One region of the Paenibacillus sp. BIC5C1 genome, then DNA from elsewhere that is predicted to be linked to it. Evidence: predicted binding sites of a transcription regulator. Region 1 holds the regulator's gene; the other holds the start of a gene.
What was found. Region 1 encodes CtsR, which represses protease genes until heat stress. Its sites were predicted from a motif close to ATGGTCAATAAAGGTCAAACA; they were not measured.

Region 1 (10,775 bases):
CTCACTGGTCGAGTGACTCTGCGCCGAAAATGTAACGGGGCTAAACACACCACCGAAGCTATGGCTTGATGCTTTGCATCAGGGGTAGGGGAGCGTTGTATAAGGGTTGAAGGTGTACCGTAAGGAGCGCTGGACATTATACAAGTGAGAATGCCGGTATGAGTAACGAAAAGATCAGTGAGAATCTGATCCGCCGAAAGCCTAAGGGTTCCTGAGGAAGGCTCGTCCGCTCAGGGTAAGTCGGGACCTAAGGCGAGGCCGAAAGGCGTAGTCGAAGGACAACAGGTCGAAATTCCTGTACCACCGTAAGCCGTTATGAGCAATGGGGGGACGCAGCAGGGTAGTGACGCGGACTGATGGATGTCCGTCTAAGCAGTGAGGCTGATGTGTAGGCAAATCCGCACATCGTAAGGCTGGGCTGTAATGGGGAGCGAAAATTATAGTAGCGAAGGTCATGATCTCACACTGCCAAGAAAAGCCTCTAGCCAGGTGATGGTGCCCGTACCGCAAACCGACACAGGTAGGCGAGAAGAGAATTCTAAGGCGCGCGGAAGAACTCTCGTTAAGGAACTCGGCAAAATGACCCCGTAACTTCGGGAGAAGGGGTGCCCCGGTAGTGTGAATAGCACGAGGGGGCCGCAGTGAAAAGGCCCAAGCGACTGTTTAGCAAAAACACAGGTCTGTGCGAAGCCGTAAGGCGAAGTATACGGGCTGACGCCTGCCCGGTGCTGGAAGGTTAAGGGGAGCGGTTAGGAGCAATCCGAAGCTGTGAACCGAAGCCCCAGTAAACGGCGGCCGTAACTATAACGGTCCTAAGGTAGCGAAATTCCTTGTCAGGTAAATTCTGACCCGCACGAATGGCGTAACGACTTGGGCGCTGTCTCAACGAGAGATCCGGTGAAATTTTAATACCTGTGAAGATGCAGGTTACCCGCGACAAGACGGAAAGACCCCATGGAGCTTTACTGCAGCTTGATATTGAATTTGGGTACGATCTGTACAGGATAGGTGGGAGCCTTTGAAGCAGGAGCGCAAGCTTCTGTGGAGGCACCGTTGGGATACCACCCTGATCGTATCTAGGTTCTAACCTGGTACCGTAATCCGGTGCGGGGACAGTGTCAGGTGGGCAGTTTGACTGGGGCGGTCGCCTCCTAAAGAGTAACGGAGGCGCCCAAAGGTTCCCTCAGAATGGTTGGAAATCATTCGAAGAGTGCAAAGGCATAAGGGAGCTTGACTGCGAGACCTACAAGTCGAGCAGGGACGAAAGTCGGGCTTAGTGATCCGGTGGTACCGCATGGAAGGGCCATCGCTCAACGGATAAAAGCTACCCTGGGGATAACAGGCTTATCTCCCCCAAGAGTCCACATCGACGGGGAGGTTTGGCACCTCGATGTCGGCTCATCGCATCCTGGGGCTGAAGTAGGTCCCAAGGGTTGGGCTGTTCGCCCATTAAAGCGGTACGCGAGCTGGGTTCAGAACGTCGTGAGACAGTTCGGTCCCTATCTGTCGTGGGCGTAGGAAATTTGAGAGGAGCTGTCCTTAGTACGAGAGGACCGGGATGGACGTACCGCTGGTGTACCAGTTGTTCCGCCAGGAGCACCGCTGGGTAGCTATGTACGGACGGGATAAGCGCTGAAAGCATCTAAGCGTGAAGCCCCCCTCAAGATGAGATTTCCCAGTATGTAAGACCCCTTGAAGACGACGAGGTAGATAGGCTGGGGGTGGAAGTGCAGTAATGCATGGAGCTGACCAGTACTAATCGGTCGAGGGCTTATCCAATATGCAGGTTATGAATCGCAAATTTCGTTTCGGATCTAGTTTTCAGAGAATAATCTCTGAAATGAAAATGGATACATCACAGAATGTGTGTATGATTTTCAGTTCCACAATGATTTCAAGAAGCTATGCTTCGACAAATCGCGTTTGGTGGCGATGGCGGAGGGGTTCCACACGTACCCATCCCGAACACGACCGTTAAGCCCTCTAGCGCCGATGGTACTTGGACCGCAGGGTCCTGGGAGAGTAGGACGCCGCCAAGCGAAGAACCACTGCCGATGTTATTCGGTGGTGGTTTTTATTTGCGTTTTTTACTATAGATCACAGGTGGAACAATTATAATATACGAAAAAAAGTATTTCCGAGAGATGCCCGCACATCTCTTGTTTGACTTTGTCCCGTTCCTCTGACACACTCATAAATGGATACATACATCACGTATCAGGCCATGATTTGAAAGATATCATAACTTAGAGAACGGGGTGCAGGACGACATGGAAATTCAGAAGTTAACCGTAGATGATTTTGAGCCAGCTATGGCACTCTCCGAGTATGCTTTTCAAGTGGTAATGAGTGAAGAACAAACGGAGAAGCGACGGAGTCAATTTGATTCACAGGATATATGGGGTGTATTTGAGGAGGGACAATTGGGTGCCAAACTTCACATTATTCCTTTTCAAACCTATATTCATGGGAGATCGTTTGAGATGGGCGGTATTGCGGGAGTAGCGACATGGCCAGAATATAGACGTAAAGGCTGGGTAGCGGGGCTGTTGAAACATGCTTTGGAAGAAATGAACCGTAAGAAACAAAGTATATCGTTTTTGCATCCGTTCTCTTTTGCATTTTATCGGAGATATGGATGGGAGACCTATGTTGAGTTTAAACGATATAAAGTGCCTACAGCTCATTTGCCAGCGAAAAAGGTCACCCCTGGAACAATTCGACGTGGCGATCCGGGACTCAGCATATTAAAGGAAGTATACAGTGCGTATGCTGAGCGCTATAACGGAACTTTGATCCGGGATGATGCGAGATGGGAGAACTCGGTTCTCACTAATGGAGCCAGCCAGAAGGCTGTATATTATGATGAAGCTGGTAAAGCACAAGGCTATGTTTTATATGAGGTTAAGGAAAGAAAGTTTACCATTAGAGAGATCATTTATCTGAATGAAGAGGCAAGACAAGGTTTATGGACCTTTATTGCGAACCATGATTCAATGATTGAGGAAGTCACTTTACAGGCACCAGCAAGTGATATGCTTGCTTTTCAACTAGATAATCCGCGGATACAGCAGGAAATTATACCTTTCTTCATGGCACGTATTGTGAGTGTTGAACAATTTATTTCACAGTATCCTTTTGCAAGCCCAGACTCACCAGTACAGATTAATCTCCAGGTAGAGGATGCACACGCACCTTGGAATGAAGGGGTATGGCAGTTGAATGTGGCTATGAACGGCACAGCATCGATATGGAAAACATCTGAGCCGGTAGCTAAAGATCAGACTGTTAAAGTAGATATTCAGGCGCTCACCGCAATGATGATGGGATATCGCAGACCCACAGAGATGGCTCAAATAGGTAGAGTTGAAGGACCAATTGGAGCGATTAAGGCTCTGGAGCAAGCGATTCCTGATCGGGAAACGTATTTACTTGATTTTTTCTGATTCTCATAGAATAACGAGTATTCTAGGATCATTTTCATAGACTGAACTTGTATAGCATTACGATGCTAGTGTAAAACAAATGGACTTCTCCAGCTATTTTGGAGAGGTTTTTTTGTGTCAGCCGAATATTTCGTGTAAAATCGTAAAAAATGAATAGTGCTCCCTCTTGGCAAAACCACAAAATATGCTATAATGTATATAAAGTCAAAGAAAGTCAAAGTCAACTAAAGGTTAAATACTTACGTAGCTTTCTTTCTGCAATCCGGTGGTGGGAGCCATTTTAAGGTAGTACACATCAGCGGATAAAAGCAATATTAAAGGACCTTCGAGCGTCCTTCGCTCTCCTGCTAAAGACCGTTGAAGATCAGTTTCGCTGTTTCCTTGATTGGTTAAATGGGTTGAGAAGGTGTACTCTGTAGGGGCGTGTGGGTCCTTATTGACTTAACGTTTCAGACAGTGGAGGATGAGTGGATGCGTAATATCTCTGATATTATCGAACAATATCTGAAGAGTATTTTGCATGAAAGTCCCGAAGGAATGGTCGAAATTCAACGTAATGATCTGGCTGATCAATTTTCATGTGTGCCTTCCCAGATCAATTATGTCATCAGCACCCGATTTACACTCGAAAAAGGTTACCTTGTAGAGAGTAAACGTGGCGGCGGCGGTTATGTTCGCATACAGCGGATTGAATTGCCGGCTCACTCGGCTCTGCATAACCATTTGCACCATAGTATTGGAGATGAGATCGGGCAGACAGCTGCCGAAGGTCTGATCTACCAACTGGAAGAAGCACGTTTCTTGAGCAAAAGGGAAGCCGGGTTGATGCGGGCAGCTGTATCGAGAGAGATTATATTGGTCAAACTTCCTTACCGGGATCAAATTCGTGCCAGAATGTTAAAGGCGATGTTAATATCTTTGCTCGGTAAATGAAAACTATCGGGATCAAGGGGGTACATCATTGTGCTGTGCCAAGAATGCAACAAACGTCCGGCAACACTCCATTTCACGAAGATCGTGAACGGAGAGAAGACGGAATTCCATATTTGTGAGTCATGTGCTCGTGAAAAAGGGGAAATGATTCCCGGAACATCCAACGGATTTTCCATTCACAACTTATTGTCCGGGTTGCTTGATTTTGAACCCTCAGGCAAGAATGGAAGTGCGGGAGCAACACCTGCGCAATCTCTTCGTTGTGAAGAATGCGGCATGACCTATTCACAGTTTAGCAAAATCGGCCGCTTTGGCTGTAGTTCTTGTTATAAATATTTTGACAGTCGTTTGGACCCGCTATTCAAACGGGTTCATGGCAGCACTTCCCACGTGGGTAAAGTGCCTGCAAGGGCTGGTGGCCGCATCAAGGTCAAAAGACAGATTGCTGATCTGAAACGGGATCTTCAGGAGAGCATAACGCAAGAGGAGTTTGAACAAGCTGCTCAAATTCGTGATCAGATTAGGGAACTTGAAAAAGAAATAGCTCAGGAGTAAAGTTTGTGATGAGTAGGAGGGATGCGTAATGCCTAATCTTCGTTTTACAGAGAAGGCGCTCAGCGACTGGATGCGCAGTGATGCGGCTGATTCCGAAATAGTCATTAGCAGCCGGGTCCGGATCGCACGCAACCTGCAGCATTATCCGTTTCCGATGCTGGCTTCCAATGAGCAATCGGAAGAAGTGCTGAATAAGCTGAGCGAAGTACTTCAATACGATGACGTTCATGCCTTTGGAGATTTTCATACCCTGGATTTGATTGATATCGATGACCTTGACAAACGGGTGCTGGTAGAGAAACATCTGATCAGTCCTAGTCTTGCGAATGAATCCAGAAATGGCGCTGTTATTCTCAGTGAGGATGAATCTGTCAGTATTATGATTAATGAAGAGGATCATCTTCGTATCCAGTGCCTCTATCCGGGGTTCCAGGTGAAAGAAGCCTGGGAGAAAGCTTCCGCCATAGATGATGCTTTTGAAGCGCATGTGGATTATGCTTTTGATGACCGCAGAGGATATTTAACCAGCTGTCCTACAAATGTAGGTACAGGTGTAAGAGCATCTGTTATGATGCATCTGCCCGCTCTGGTGATGACACAGCAGATTGGCCGCATTTTAACCGCAGTCTCCCAAGTCGGACTGACTGTACGGGGAATTTACGGTGAAGGCAGTGAGGCGATGGGTAACCTATTCCAGATCTCGAACCAGATCACACTGGGACAGACGGAACAAGAAGTCATCGATAATCTGCATAGTGTTGTGTTACAGATGATTGGGCATGAGCGTACCGCCAGAGAACGGTTAATTACCGACTCTAGACTGCGAATTACCGACAGAGTTATGCGTTCATACGGCATTCTGTCACATGCAGCCATCGTCGATTCGAAGGAAGCCGCACAGCGTCTGTCTGATGTTCGACTTGGCGTAGATCTCGGCTTGTTGGACGGCTTGTCCATAACCGTGATGAACGAGTTGAATGTGATGACGCAGCCGGGCTTTTTGCAAAAAACATTTGGGGAAGACATGCGGACGGATGAGCGTGACATATATCGGGCTCAGTTGATCCGTGATACGATCAGTGCAGCCAATCAATCTTAGGTTGATCAAGAGTTGTTTATAAAGGTTTCACGCCGCATCTGCGGCTTTTATATAATAGAGCATTTTCTATAAATGAATGCTGAATGATTTTATTCGCAGCATGGCTGCAAACAAAAATGATATGAAGAATACGGTGGGATACTTTTAATAACAGCCCCCGTTTTATCCAAAACCATGGAGGTGCAGGAGATATGATGTTTGGAAGATTTACGGAACGGGCCCAAAAGGTGCTCGCATTGGCGCAGGAAGAAGCTGTCCGTCTTGGTCATAATAACATCGGTACAGAGCACATTTTGCTCGGCCTCATTCGTGAAGGCGAAGGCATCGCAGCCAAAGCGCTGATCGGCCTGGGACTCGGATTGGAAAAAATTCAAGATGAAGTAGAAACGCTGATTGGCCGTGGCCAAGAGCAACCTACGAACATTGCATATACGCCTCGTGCGAAAAAAGTAATTGAACTGTCTATGGATGAAGCTCGCAAATTGGGCCATACCTATGTAGGCACAGAGCATATCCTGCTCGGATTGATTCGTGAAGGCGAAGGGGTTGCGGCACGTGTGCTGAACAACCTGGGTATTAGTTTGAACAAGGCACGTCAACAAGTATTGCAACTGCTTGGCAGCAGTGAAGCTGTATCCAGTCATAACGGTACACCTGCCAATGTCAGCACACCAACACTGGACAGTCTAGCACGTGACCTTACGGCGTATGCCAGAGAGAACAACCTGGACCCAGTGATTGGACGTAGTAAAGAAATCGAACGTGTTATTCAGGTTCTGAGCCGTCGTACCAAGAATAACCCGGTACTGATCGGTGAGCCAGGTGTAGGTAAAACGGCCATCGCTGAAGGACTTGCACAAAAAATCATCGCCAACGAAATTCCGGAGACTTTGCGTGACAAACGTGTCATGACATTGGATATGGGTTCCGTTGTTGCAGGTACAAAATATCGCGGTGAATTCGAAGATCGTCTGAAAAAAATTATGGATGAAATTCGTCAAGCGGGTAACATTGTCCTGTTCATCGACGAATTGCATACCCTGATTGGTGCAGGCGGAGCAGAAGGCGCAATTGATGCTTCGAACATTTTGAAACCGGCTTTGGCCCGTGGAGAATTGCAGTGCATCGGTGCAACAACACTGGATGAATACCGTAAATATATCGAGAAGGATGCTGCCCTGGAGCGTCGTTTCCAACCGATCACGGTGGATCAACCTTCTCCAGAAGAAGCAATTCAGATTTTACACGGCTTGCGTGATCGTTACGAAGCGCATCACCGGGTGAAAATTACGGATGAAGCGATTGTACAGGCGGTTAAACTGTCTGACCGTTACATTACAGACCGTTTCCTGCCGGACAAAGCAATTGACCTGATTGATGAGGCGGGTTCCAAAGTAAGATTGAACTCTTACACGATCCCACCAAACCTCAAACAACTGGAAAGCCGTCTCGAAGATATCCGTAAGGAAAAAGACGCAGCGGTTCAAAGCCAGGAGTTCGAGAAAGCAGCAGCCCTGCGTGACACGGAACAAAAAATCCGTGAAGAGCTGGATGTAACGAAGAACCAATGGAAAGAAAAACAAGGTCGCACGGATTCTGAAGTAACGCCTGAGGATATCGCGCAAGTGGTAGCCAACTGGACTGGAATTCCGGTGAACAAGCTGAAAGAAGAAGAAACACAACGCTTGATGAACCTGGAGTCTATTCTACATGAACGTGTCATTGGCCAAGATGAGGCTGTGAAGTCCGTCAGCCGTGCAGTTCGTCGTGCTCGTGCCGGATTGAAAGATCCGAAACGTCCGATGGGTTCATTTATCTTCCTTGGTCCTACAGGGGTAGGTAAAACCGAGCTGGCTCGTGCTCTGGCTGAAGCGATGTTTGGCGATGAAAATGCAGTGATCCGGATCGATATGTCCGAGTATGGTGAGAAGCATTCGACTTCCCGACTCGTCGGAGCGCCTCCGGGATATGTGGGATACGAAGAAGGTGGCCAGCTGACAGAGAAAGTTCGTCGCAAACCTTACTCCGTCGTCCTGCTCGATGAGATCGAGAAAGCACATCCGGAAGTATTCAATATCTTGCTGCAAGTGCTTGAGGATGGTCGTCTGACGGATTCCAAAGGTCGCGTTGTTGACTTCCGAAATACGTTGATTATTCTGACATCCAACGTTGGTGCTGAAGCGATCAAACGTAACTCTACACTTGGCTTCACAGCAGTTGTCGATGCAGGCGCGGATTATGATAACATGAAGGGTAAAGTCATGGATGAGCTGAAGAAAAGCTTCCGTCCAGAGTTCCTTAACCGGATTGATGAAATTATCGTGTTCCACTCCCTGGAACAGAAACACATTGCAGAGATTGTTACACTCATGAGTGAGGAGCTTCGGAAACGGCTACGTGAATACGAGGTTGACTTCGAACTCACCGACAACGCCAAGGATTTCCTTGCCAAAGCCGGTTTCGATCCAGCTTATGGTGCGCGTCCGCTTCGTCGGGCGATCCAGAAGCATATCGAAGATAAATTGTCTGAAGAGTTGCTCACGGGTAATGTGACCAAAGGTGATTCGTTGCTCATCGATGAAGAGAACGGAGCATTGTCTGTAACGAAAAAAGACGTTGTTGTTCCTTCAACTGAGGAAATTGAAACGAAATAAGTGACACTTAACTAGTGACATAACTATTGAATCTGATGTATAAAACAAAAATCCTTTCTGACTTTAGTCGGGAAGGATTTTTGTTTTTTTGTGCCAGTCAGAGCCCCGAAGCAGTTGTTTATCAGAAAACAAACTTTGAACTGGCTACGAACATGTGTAAAGTTTGCGATAATCCTTTACGAAAAATCTCAAACAATGGTAAACTTTTATTAACCCTGCACGTCAGGGAGTTTAGGCAAAATTCGTCGAAAAATGCAAAATGCTGTTATAAAATAAATCCTAGGAGTGCTGAAGTGGCCAAAGTTAAAACCAAGTTTCAGTGTACGGAATGCGGCTATGAAGCCCCCAAATGGTACGGCAAATGTCCGGGTTGTCAGTCTTGGAATTCAATGGTGGAAGAAACCGAAACGGTGGTCAAAACACAAGGGAGAAATTCCCCTCTTTTTGAGAGTAAAGATAAGCCACTTCCCATCATAGATATAGATAGCGGTCAGGAACCGCGTGTACAGACTGGAATTGAAGAGCTGAACCGGGTTTTGGGCGGCGGAATTGTTCCAGGATCTCTCGTTCTGGTGGGTGGAGACCCCGGAATCGGAAAATCAACGTTGATGTTGCAAACATCTCATGCATTGACTCATTCAGGTTTGCGCGTGTTATATGTCTCAGGCGAGGAATCAGTTAAGCAAACGAAATTGCGAGCTGACCGTCTGGGTGCGCTGTCTCCTGAGTTATATGTACTATGTGAGACCAATATGGAGCGGGTTGAGGAAGCGGTGGAGCAGATCCAGCCGCATTTTCTAGTCATCGACTCCATTCAGACCGTATATCTGCCAGAAGTCACCAGTGCTCCCGGCAGTGTTGCTCAGGTAAGGGAATGTACATCACGGTTCATGCGGATCGCCAAAGGGCGAGGCATTGCAACCGTACTTGTGGGGCATGTTACGAAAGAAGGTGCTATTGCCGGTCCACGTATGTTGGAGCATATGGTGGACTGTGTTCTTTATTTTGAAGGAGAGCGGCATCATACGTATCGCCTTCTACGTGCGGTCAAGAACCGTTTTGGTTCGACCAATGAGATCGGCATTTTTGAAATGGGCGAAGATGGACTTCGTGAAGTAGGCAACCCTTCTGAGCTCTTCCTGTCAGAACGTCCACTCGGTGTGGCTGGTTCTACCGTAGTTGCCAGCATGGAGGGCACACGTCCTCTGCTTGTGGAATTGCAGGCATTGATTTCGACCACACATTTCCCTTCCCCCCGACGTATGGCGACAGGGGTAGATCTCCATCGATTAAATTTGATTATTGCGGTACTGGAGAAACGGATGGGCATGTTCTTGCAAACACAGGATGCTTATTTGAACGTAGCTGGTGGCGTGAGATTAGATGAGCCGGCAGTGGATTTGGCGGTTGCTGTAAGTATCGCATCCAGCTTGAGAGATGTGCCGACCAAGCCAGATGACGTCATTTTTGGGGAAATCGGTTTGACGGGTGAAGTTCGGGCCGTTTCACGGGCTGAACAACGTGTGAAAGAAGCTCAAAAATTGGGCTTCAAGCGTGTCATTTTACCAGAAAAAAGCTTAAAGGGCTGGAAACATCCTCGCGGGATACAACTGATCGGTGTGAATACCGTGGCAGATGCACTAGCGGTTGCTTTAGATTAGGGGGCATAACAAGATGAAAGATTCGAGCCAACTGGATAATATGAACGAATTGTTAAGGCTGATTGCACCAGGTACACCTTTCCGCGAAGGTCTGGAGAACGTGCTGCGCGCCAAGACGGGTGCACTGCTGGTTGTAGGATACAGCCCTGAAGTGATGGAAGTAGTGGATGGAGGATTCTCGATTAACTGTGATTTCTCCCCGAACTATCTGTATGAACTCGCCAAGATGGACGGTGCCATCATCCTTAGCGAGGATTTAAAGCGTATCCTATACGCCAATACTCAGCTCATTCCTGACTCATCCATTTCTTCATCTGAGACAGGGATCCGTCATCGGACGGCTGAGCGTGTCGCGAAACAAACAGGCAAATTAGTTGTATCTATCTCGCAGCGCCGGAATATTATCACCTTATATCAAGGAACACTA
Region 2 (10,775 bases), 1.0 Mb from region 1:
GGTTTACGTTGTAAACGATGGTTTTCATGTCGCCAGTAGCAGGTGCGGAGATAACAACTTTCTTAGCTCCACCTTTCAAGTGTTTCTCAGCTGCTTCTTTAGTTGTGAAGAAACCAGTACATTCCAGAACGATATCTACGCCCAGGTCGCCCCAAGGAAGTTCTTCTGGGTTACGGTTAGCCAATACTTTAACTTCTTTGCCGTTCACTTTGAAGAAGCCATCGTGTACTTCAACATCGCCATCGAAGCGACCTTGAGTTGTATCATATTTGAGCAAATGAGCCAGCATTTTAGCATCAGTCAAGTCGTTGATTGCTACAACTTCAATGCCCTCTACATTTTGAATACGGCGGAATGCCAAACGACCAATACGTCCAAAACCGTTAATACCTACTTTAATCATGAGTAAGTTCCTCCCAAGTTTTGATTGATTTTTTTATGAAGCTTATATATTCAAGACAGACGGTGAAGTCCGTCAAGACAACAATGGTTGTGGTGCAAAATAAAACCTTATTCCATTTCGGCGACGATGACTTCAGCAGCAGCCTCATCAATAATCAGAATATCTTCCTGACCAAATCGCAGAACAGAGTGTATGGCAGCAGCCTTGCTCTTGCCACCTGCAATCCCAATCACGACATCGGTTCGTTCAATATCCTGGAGTCGCATGCCCAGCGTAAGCATGGTATGTACCACCTCACCCTGATCATTAAAGTAATAACCGAAGGATTCCGATACGGCCCCTTGCTCCTGAAGTTCATCTATGATCTCTGTCGCAAGTTTGCGGCGCCGTGCCATCTCTACGGCATCACCGATTCCATGAATGACGATTCGCGATTTTCGGATCAGCTGCAGAATCTCCTGAACACTCGGGTCCTGGATTAATGATTCATAGGCATGATCACTAAGCAAATCCGGTACATGCAGGAGTTTGTATTGAGCCCCTACCCGTTTTGCCATCGTGGATGCAATCGTATTGGCCTGAATTTCGAGACTTTCTCCCAGCCCACCGCGTGCCGGTACGAACCAGACGCCTTTCAGCGATGTTGGCGGAGTCAGTTGCTCAGCGACTCCAGCCGTTGTTGAACCGCCCGTTACGGCGACAACATCGTTATCACTCATAATATTACCCAGAGCCTTCGCTCCGGCTCTGCCCAGTTCCCGTTTGGCAAATGGAGAAATGTCCGAATCGCCGGGAACCACTACTACCTTTTGCAGACCGTAGGCTTGCTTGATGCGCTCTTCCAGTTCGGATAATCCAAACAGCTCTTTGGCGACGGGTTCCAACTGCTGCAGCAATTCATGCCCTGCCTCACTGATCTTCATGCCTGCACTGTCAATTTCAATAAGTCCCTGAGCCTTTAACAAATCGGTCTCAGCCCTCAGAACCCGCTCGGTCATCTGCATGGAATTAGCTAACGTTCTTCGTCCGATCACATCCGATAACATGATCTGGCGCAGAATCGTATACCTCTTCTTCAAGACATCCATGAGATCAGGCAGAAGCTGCTTTTGCACTTCTAAAATCGTTCGCATGCTTTCCACTCCCGCAAGCTTCTCGTTCCAAGCTTTCTTTCATGGCCCTAAAACGTCCCGGGTTAACTTTTTAAGTCCCACGTCTATTCTACCTAAAACTGACGCGACATGCAAGTGTTTCGAAGCGTTATTTCGACACATTTCAGGCGTTTGTACGCGCCTATTTTCACAATGTCAATCTCCCATGATCGAGAACAATCTGTTCCATACCATATATAGAAGCAAAGTGAAAATCGCATCTATATATTGCTTACTGTCGTTTTTCATATGGCAAGTCCAAAACCTCTTTTAGCATTTACTTATTTGCGTTCTTTATCCACTTATCTTCATCATGATCATCTTCAGCGTATTCCAAACCAACACGGCGAACATCTGCTTGCAATTCAATTATTCATGAGCTATAATCATTATTGCTGTCACATATTTGAAACTTCTATTTCAAAACTGCTTTTATGCAACTATGTTTACAGCAATAATCAATGTGCGCCCGTGGTCCAATGGATATGACGTAGGCCTCCGAAGCCTGAGATCCAAGTTCGATTCTTGGCGGGCGCGCCATTCTTAATTAGCAGCTCATAACCCTTTTAACCAATGAAACCGAATAGGTTTCTTTTTTTTCAAACTTAGTTTGACTTTCTTTGACTTTTTGTTTGAAATTGTTTATGATGTGGGTAATACGGTAACAGTTTATATATAAACACCAATTTAACATTTACATTTCCGAGGAGGTTTTTCACGTGAGTTATATTCCAATGGTCGTTGAACAGAGCAACCGCGGTGAGCGCGCCTATGACATCTATTCCAGATTGCTGAAGGATCGCATCATCTTCCTTGGCAGTGATGTAAATGACGTTGTGGCGAATGCCATCATGGCACAGATGTTGTTCCTAGCTGCGGAAGATCCGGAGAAAGACATTCACTTATACATCAATAGCCCAGGCGGATCCATTACAGCCGGTATGGCAATTTACGATACAATGCAATTCATCAAACCGGATGTATCTACCATCTGTGTCGGTATGGCAGCTTCCATGGGTGCATTCCTGTTGAACGCAGGTGCCAAAGGTAAACGTTTTGCATTGCCTAACAGCGAAATTATGATTCACCAACCACTTGGTGGTGCGCAAGGTCAGGCTTCGGACATCGAAATTCGTGCCCGCCGCATCCTGAAAATGCGTGATACCTTGAACCGTATCATCGCTGAGCGCTCAGGCCAACCGCTGGAGCGTATCGAGAAAGACACAGATCGTGACTACTTTATGAGTGCTGCTGAAGCTGCTGATTACGGTATCATCGATAAAGTCATCGAAAACGTAGGTTCCCAAGGCATCTAAGCCGAGGCGAATCACCAATTAAACGGATATACCATATAGCCAACTCAAACGGCAACGCCCAGTTGAGTTGGCCATATGAAAAAAGGACGCTCTCGTCAATATGACGTGGGCGTCCTTTTTTTGAGGATAATTTAAGATTGCATGATACAAATTCAATCGATTCACTTAACTTTCATATCATTACGCTAGCAATAAGCCCAACACATACTTTACTTGTTGGCTGTTAAGCCACTAAATGGCGCTGTGCCTTTAGGCAGCAACTCTTTGTACGTGAACGGGAATTCCGGGAAGCCTTCCGCATAAGCTGTGTACTCATACAACTGGAAGAATACAACTGCACCTGTTGGTGTTACATAGAAGTCCTGATCTTTATTCAGCCCTTTATAGCCTTCAAGGTAGCCACCACGAGCTTTAAGCTGATCTCCCACTTTTTTGCTTACTGTCTCACGCACGGTTTTGTTATTTTGAATCACATCATCCAGACTCAGTTCCTTACCGGAATCCAGGGCAAAGGTGTGTCCTGAACGAGTCGTCATACCATGTGCACCAGCATAGTCCTCATAACGTTGAGTAACCAGACCCAACACACCATTTTCGTTGTACGTCACCACATAAGTGCTCTCAAATGCATATGGACGGTTCGCTGCCGCGTCGCCAAATTCCTTGGTTTTTTTTTTGAAATCTGCTACAAAAACATCAACTTCATCTTTCAGCACCTTGTTGATAGCTGCTTCTGCCTTATCGTTTGCCAGTCCGCTCACCTGAGGATATTGAATATCCACTTCAGCGTTCTTGATGCTGACTTTTACTGTTGCCGCTTTGACTGTCACGCTATTTTGCTTCACTTTGCTCAGCGTTAGTGTCTTGGCTTTTCCATCCCAGTTGCCCTGAACTCCCAAATAATCTCTCATTGCAGAAAACGGAATGTACAAACGGCCATTGATCAGTTTTGCTTCCACTTGCGGATAGTAGTTATTAACTCTAACACTCGGTGCCCCATCGATCATGCTGATGGTCATTGTATTATTAGCTGCCGTTAAGGAGTACTCCTTAGCTTTCGCATCATATTTCAAGCTTCCACCTGCAACATCTTTCACTGCGGTAAGTGATACCCAAGTAGATCCACCTTGAAGGAGTCCTTTTTGAGTAAGTGTTTTACCTCCTGATTTCAGAGTTACCTCTGTAGGTGTTGTCACTTTTGTCGATACCGAAGCTGCCTGTACGGAACTATCCTGCCATACAGCCCCGCTCCCCACAATAATTCCAGCCGCCAGTAGTGCACTTGTCCATTTTTTCCATGATGTCATATATAAAACTCCTCTCTTGAATTCAAATTTGAGTGTCATTGCGTATGTATCCTGATTTGATCGTATGCCTCATACGCTCACCTCTTTATTATAATTAACCCAATTCCGGAAAGGTTTACAGCCCCAGTTACAATGTTGTTCGATCCAGATGCCTATAATGAAGGTTTTGTTACGAACAAATGGACAAAAAAGATACCAAAAAACAGCAATTTAATTCGTCATATTTCATCTCTTCTTTTCAAACTTCATCAAAGTCCGCCTTTATAACAAAAAAGACGCTGTCCATCGGACAACGTCTTTGTCATTATTGCCTTTCGCCCGCTCAAGCATATCTTTAACGGACATCTAGCCTTTATTTACTTCGCTTATTTCATTTCATAAGTAATATTCAGCGTTGTGCTTACTTTAACCTGTCCTGTTTCAATTTCTGTGCTACCAGCAGAATCAGCTGACGCTTTGGACATCAGAGCCTCACTTGCATAGAACACAGGTACATTGGCATCACCTTGGCTTACGGATAGAACAGCACCCAATTGACGTTTAACCGCTTTTGCAATAGCTCCAGCTTTTACATCCGCATTGGCAACAGCTTTCTCAATTACTTGAGCTTCAAAGCTCTCCGGTTTTTCTACCGTAAAACGAACATTTTCAATATTGTTGGCACCAGCTTGGGATGCAGCATCCAGGAGTTCACCAATCTTATCCATCTCCCGGTACGTTACAGTCAATGTGTGATGAGCTGTGTACCCTTTGATCTTCTGTCCGTCTTTTTCACTATACGTGTAGTTAGGCTGTACGTAGAACTGGCTGGTTTGAATATCATCTGCACTGATTTTCCACGTATTTTTCAGCAGATTGCTAACCTTTTGAATTTTAGCTGCATTCGCTTTTTGAGCAGAAGCTGCCGTATCTGCCGTACTGTTCACTCCAATGGAAAGATAAGCGATGTCAGGCATCACCTGAATCTCACCTGTACCCACAACGTTAATCACGTTTTGCTGTACCCCCTGTACCTCAGCAGCATACGCATAATTACTAGGTGCCACCCACGCAGTACCTCCAACAAGCAATGTCCCTGCAACCATCACCGCGCCCAGCGGTTTCATCCATAGTTTACCCATTACGTTAGCCTCCTTAAGTTTTAACATCTCAAACTCAAATCGATTTGATACCTAACAGACGGGCTTAATTCCAGAATGTTGCACTTGACAGTCTAAAAACGCAAAAAAGCCCCTTTCGGGACTTCTTCATTGGGTTCAAATCATATCTTATTGGTTCTCAAGCTCTTCCTTGCTTACCAGACTAACTAAAGCGTTTACAGCCTGTTCGGCGTCCGCGCCTTCTGCACTAATCTGGATTTCCGTACCAGTACTGATTGCAAGGCTCATGATCCCCATGATACTTTTTGCATTTACTTTTTTGTCGTCCTTCTCGACGAACACTTCAGATGAGTACTTATTCGCTTCTTGAACGAACAGTGCCGCAGGTCTGGCATGGAGACCCGTTTTCAAACGGACAACTACCGGGTGCTTTGTCATGGAAACTTACCCCCTATTATGAAATCTGGACATTAAATACACAATTATATTTATAACATTATACCATATAACCAGAGCAGGACACTAGAAGAAAAAACTCAGGGTGATTGGATGTCATTATTATGACCCATTTTAGCCTTTTTACATCACCTCATTACACCTGAGCAGTTCTCCAAGATCCTTACAGGCTGACTTTAAGCTGGCCTTTTGGTGAAAAATAAAGCAATCAGTTTTGCCAGCAGCCCTACCCTTAATTTAACCGTAACGCTCGGTACGAACCTTCTCTGCCAGTTCATCAATCTTGCGAAGCCGGTGATTCACTCCGGACTTGCTGACTGTACCCTTAAGCAGTTCGCCTACTTCCTTCAAGTTAATATCCGGATGGGCGAGTCTGACTTCGGCTACTTCACGAAGCTTTTCGGGCAACGATTCTAAACCAACTTCCTTTTGCAGCAGTCTGATGTTATCGATCTGTCTGACGGCTGCTCCAATCGTTTTGTTCAGGTTCGCCGTCTCACAATTGACGATTCGGTTGACGGAATTACGCATATCTCGCATGATACGCACATCCTCGAACTTGAAAAGGGCCTGATGTGCACCAATGATACTGAGCAGCTCAATGATTTTCTCGCCTTCCTTAATGTATAGGATGAATCCTTTTTTACGTTCTATACACCGGGCATTGAGATGAAATTCATTCGCCAGATCCACCAGGGCCTGACAATGCTCCTCATACATGGATGCAATCTCCAGATGGTAGGATGAACCCTCGGGATTGTTGACTGATCCTCCCGCCATAAACGCCCCTCGAAGATAAGCACGTTTACAGCAGTTATTATTGAACAGCTCCCCACTGATTCCGGGAGTAAACAAAAACCCTTCCGAAACAATGTACAGATCTTTTAAAATCTCCTGTACCATGGTTGGAATCCGAACAATATATACATTGTTCTTTTTCAGCCGCATTTTTTTGCGGACAAGCAATTCCGTATGCACTTGAAAATGCTTTTTAAGCAGAGAGTATGCCCGTCTTGCAATGGCGGCATTCTCCGTCGAAATATCCAAGATCACTTTTTTATTCGATAACTGCACCGCACCAAGCATACGGATGAGGGCTGAAAGTTCCGCCTTTTCGCAGCACGGTTCGCTTTCGATCATCGTTAGTTCTTTTTTGGTCTGTGCTGCAAACGACATGGGACTTCACCTCTTCCGTAACATCCAATTTTGTACAAGTTGATAGATGTGATGGCTCAGCTTGTCGGCATCATGACGCAGATAAGTCCGGAATAGGACTAGTGTATCCGCAACGACTTGATAGCCGGCACTCTTCAGCACATCCATATCCAACACAACCGGTTTAGCTCCTTTTTCCGCATACTTATTCTGCACCTGCAGCGGAATATCACCATTATTTACAATGACATAGTCGAAAATTTGGTGTCCTACATGTTCATGTACCGCCTTGAGGTGGTCACTCACCGTGTAATTATCCGTCTCTCCCGGCTGTGTCATCACATTACAAATAAACATCTTCATTGCGTCCGCCTCAACGACAGCTTCAGCCAGCTTAGGCACAAGCAGATTGGGCAGAATGCTCGTGTAGAGACTACCAGGCCCAATTAGAATGGCGTCTGCCTGACGAATAGCCTCAACAGCCTCTGGCAACGGCTCCACGTGATCCGGTTCAAGGAAAACGCGTTTGATCCGTAAGCCAGCTTCAGGGATTTTGGACTCGCCCGTAACAATTGAGCCATCCTCCATCTCTGCATGCAGTATAACGGCCTGCCCGGCTGCGGGCAATACCTCACCCCGAACGGCAAACACGCGGCTAAGTTCCCGCACAGCGGTCACGAAGTCGCCCGATATATCCGTCATTGCAGCCAAAATCAAGTTACCCAGGCTGTGGCCTGCAAGCCCCGCGCCTGTATTGAAGCGATAATTCAGCATATCCGACAACAACGGTTCTACATCTGCCAGCGCTGTGAGTACGTTACGAATGTCGCCCGGAGGCGGCATTTGCAACTCATTACGCAGGATGCCCGAACTTCCTCCGTCATCCGCCACCGTCACGATGGCCGTGATGTCCAGCGGCTTCTCCTTCAAACCGCGCAGCATCACGGATAATCCGGTTCCGCCGCCCATGACTACTATTCTCGGACGTTCTCTTCGTGGTCCGGCTTCTTTCATCCCTTCACCCTCTTCAATGACGGTCCCGGTCGGCGTCGCGATGGCTCACGGTGACAGCCTCAGTTTCGCTGCTTCCCAACATTTTGCCCAAATATTCCGATATTGCTACCGAACGATGCTTGCCTCCGGTACAGCCGATTCCAATAATAACCTGGCTTTTGCCTTCCTTCCGGTATTGCGGAATCAGAAAATGCAGCATATCCAGCAGCTTGGTCAGAAACGCCTGCGTCTCCGGCCATTTCATAACATATTCGTATACATCACTATTCTGTCCCGTATTCGGACGTAAATGTTCAATATAATGCGGATTTGGCAAGAAACGAACGTCAAACACCAGATCCGCATCAATCGGAATACCGTATTTGAACCCAAACGACGTAATATTTACCGACAGCATATGGCTTTCCAGATGAGAAAAGCGGGATATAATACGCTCTTTCAGTTGAGCAGGCTTCATCGTACTGGTATTCAGTACCTGAGTGGCGGAATTTTTGAGTTCCTCCAGCATCTTACGTTCCAGCCGGATACCATCAAGCGGCATGCCCTCAGGAGCCAGTGGATGTCTGCGCCTGCTCTCCTTATAGCGCTGGACTAATACAGAGTCTGTCGCGTCCAGGAATAGAATTTCACAATGAATGGTAAAATGATCTTTAATATAGTTCAGTGACTCGGACAAAGCCGTAAAGAACTCACGACCGCGAAGGTCGATAACCAGTGCAACCTTGCCAATTTTGCCGTTCGATTGCTCAATCAACTCCGCAAATTTTGGAATCAATACCGGTGGCAGATTATCCACACAGAAGAAACCAAGATCCTCCAGGCTTTGTACTGCAATCGTCTTGCCTGCTCCGGACATGCCCGTAATGATAATGAGCGTGGCGCCTGTGCCCGGTGAAACTTCACCTTCAAGCATAAATGTCCCCTCCTTATCATATTGCTGTCGGATTATACTGTTACGAGGTTACTAGGAACGCAAGAGAAGACCAGCCGCGCCAACAATACCTGCATTGTTGCCAAGCGTTGCTTCAAGAATTTTAACCCCTTCTTGCAGCGGTTCAGGTGTCAGTTTCGCAAATACAGTCCGTACTTCATCAAACAAAATATTACCCGCTTTGGATACACCGCCACCGATAATGAACATCTCCGGGTTAATCACAGCCGCTACAGCCGCCATCGATTTGCCCAGATAGAACGCTGCACGATTGACGATACGCAGAGCAACTTCATCGCCCGCTTTAGCTGCATCAAATACTTCTTTAGCTGCAATCTTGTCGACGAGTGCCAGTGATGTATGGTCTCCACGCTCTACAGCGTCTTTGGCCATACGAATAATTCCGGTAGCTGAAGATACGGTTTCCACGCATCCCATTTTGCCACATCCGCACTGAATGGCCTCCAGATCAGGAACAACACTGACATGACCAAGCTCACCAGCCATACCGGAGAAACCTTGATAGATCTTGCCGTTCAAGATCAGTCCGCCACCAACGCCTGTACCAAGCGTATAGCATACACAGTTGTCCACGCCCTTGCCAGCACCTGCCCAAGCTTCGCCCAGTGCAGCCACGTTTGCATCGTTATCTATTTTGACTGGCTTGCCCAGACGTTCTTCCAAAATCGAACGAATGGCTACATTCCGAAATCCAATGTTAGGGGCAAGAACGATAATTCCCTCGCGTACATTGGTGAACCCAGCCACTCCTGCTCCCACACCTTCAAGCTGTTCCCAGCTGTAAGGCGATTCGGCAACGATATGACGGACATACTTTTCGATGTTGGCAATGACCGTGTCAACGCCCTTATCCACTTCAGTCGGTCCTTCATACGTATGCATAAGCTGACCGTGTTCATCACATATACCGACCTTGATTGCTGTTCCGCCGAGATCGACCCCAACGTAGATTTTCTCAGACATGCTACAAGCCACCTTTATCTATCTATAATAGTTTAATCCTACGTACCAACTATAATTGAAGGATACGCCTGGGTCAAGACGATAAGACCTTTGCTGTGATTAGCTTCCTCGCTATTGTGAACAACATCACAGGCTAGATTTGAATACGTATACAACCTCATTTGTCTCTATCAAAAACGCAGGCTTCATTCTTCCTCCATAGAGGAGGAAGCCTCAACTCATGATATTTCATATCCACTCGTTCCATGCGTAAAAGATGACAATTGTCATCTGAATCTAATGACAATCCTTACTAATCACGTCTACGGCAGTTCGGTAAGATGGAAATATCTTATAGAACAGTACAAGGACGTGATTCAATATGAGCTCACCCGTTATAAAGCTTGAACAGGTATGCAAAAGGTACGGCAACAAAGAAGTTGTCAACAATATCTCCTTAGAGATCAACCGTGGTTCGGTTGTTGCGATCCTTGGCCCGAATGGCGCCGGCAAAACAACAACCATGAAAATGATGCTCGGCCTGTCCACAGCTACATCAGGACTTGTGACTGTGCTGGGCCAGAAACCGAATCACAAACAGGTTCGACAGAAGACTGGTGTCATGCTGCAGGATGTGAGCGTAATGGATGGGCTTACCGTTCGAGAGATTATACGCATGGTACGCAGCTATTATCCCGCACCGCTTCATGCAGATCATATCGAAGAACTGACGGGACTCCCTCCAGCCGACTTGAACAAAAGAGCAGAGAAACTTTCTGGCGGACAAAAGCGCAGCCTGAATTTTGCCCTAGCCATGGCAGGTAATCCCGACATTTTATTTTTTGATGAGCCTACAGTCGGACTGGATGCCGAAACAAGAAGACATTTCTGGGAACGAGTCCGCCAACTGGCACAGGAGGGCAAAACCGTAATCTTCACAACGCACTACCTCCATGAAGCAGATGAAGCAGCGGATCGA

Region 2: the regulator CtsR is predicted to act here: its motif matches at 2,162-2,182, upstream of clpP (ATP-dependent Clp endopeptidase proteolytic subunit ClpP).

The regions. Positions count from the first base shown of each region.
Region 1 covers NZ_CP135922.1:6,248,113-6,258,887, reverse strand. Annotated here, with positions in the region: rRNA gene RS891_RS28235 (23S ribosomal RNA) at 1-1,779, shown strand, start outside; rRNA gene rrf (5S ribosomal RNA) at 1,923-2,039, shown strand; gene RS891_RS28225 (GNAT family N-acetyltransferase) at 2,271-3,446, shown strand; gene RS891_RS28220 (CtsR family transcriptional regulator) at 3,918-4,379, shown strand; gene RS891_RS28215 (protein-arginine kinase activator protein McsA) at 4,410-4,934, shown strand; gene RS891_RS28210 (protein-arginine kinase McsB) at 4,963-6,033, shown strand; gene RS891_RS28205 (ATP-dependent Clp protease ATP-binding subunit) at 6,225-8,687, shown strand; gene radA (DNA repair protein RadA) at 8,981-10,348, shown strand; gene disA (DNA integrity scanning diadenylate cyclase DisA) at 10,362-10,775, shown strand, end outside.
Region 2 covers NZ_CP135922.1:181,722-192,496, reverse strand. Annotated here, with positions in the region: gene gap (type I glyceraldehyde-3-phosphate dehydrogenase) at 1-403, opposite strand, end outside; gene RS891_RS00915 (sugar-binding transcriptional regulator) at 511-1,536, opposite strand; tRNA gene RS891_RS00910 (tRNA-Arg) at 2,020-2,094, shown strand; gene clpP (ATP-dependent Clp endopeptidase proteolytic subunit ClpP) at 2,274-2,870, shown strand; gene RS891_RS00900 (stalk domain-containing protein) at 3,080-4,177, opposite strand; gene RS891_RS00895 (SIMPL domain-containing protein) at 4,543-5,298, opposite strand; gene RS891_RS00890 (HPr family phosphocarrier protein) at 5,446-5,715, opposite strand; gene whiA (DNA-binding protein WhiA) at 5,971-6,909, opposite strand; gene RS891_RS00880 (gluconeogenesis factor YvcK family protein) at 6,916-7,902, opposite strand; gene rapZ (RNase adapter RapZ) at 7,916-8,815, opposite strand; gene RS891_RS00870 (ROK family glucokinase) at 8,867-9,817, opposite strand; gene RS891_RS00865 (ABC transporter ATP-binding protein) at 10,179-10,775, shown strand, end outside.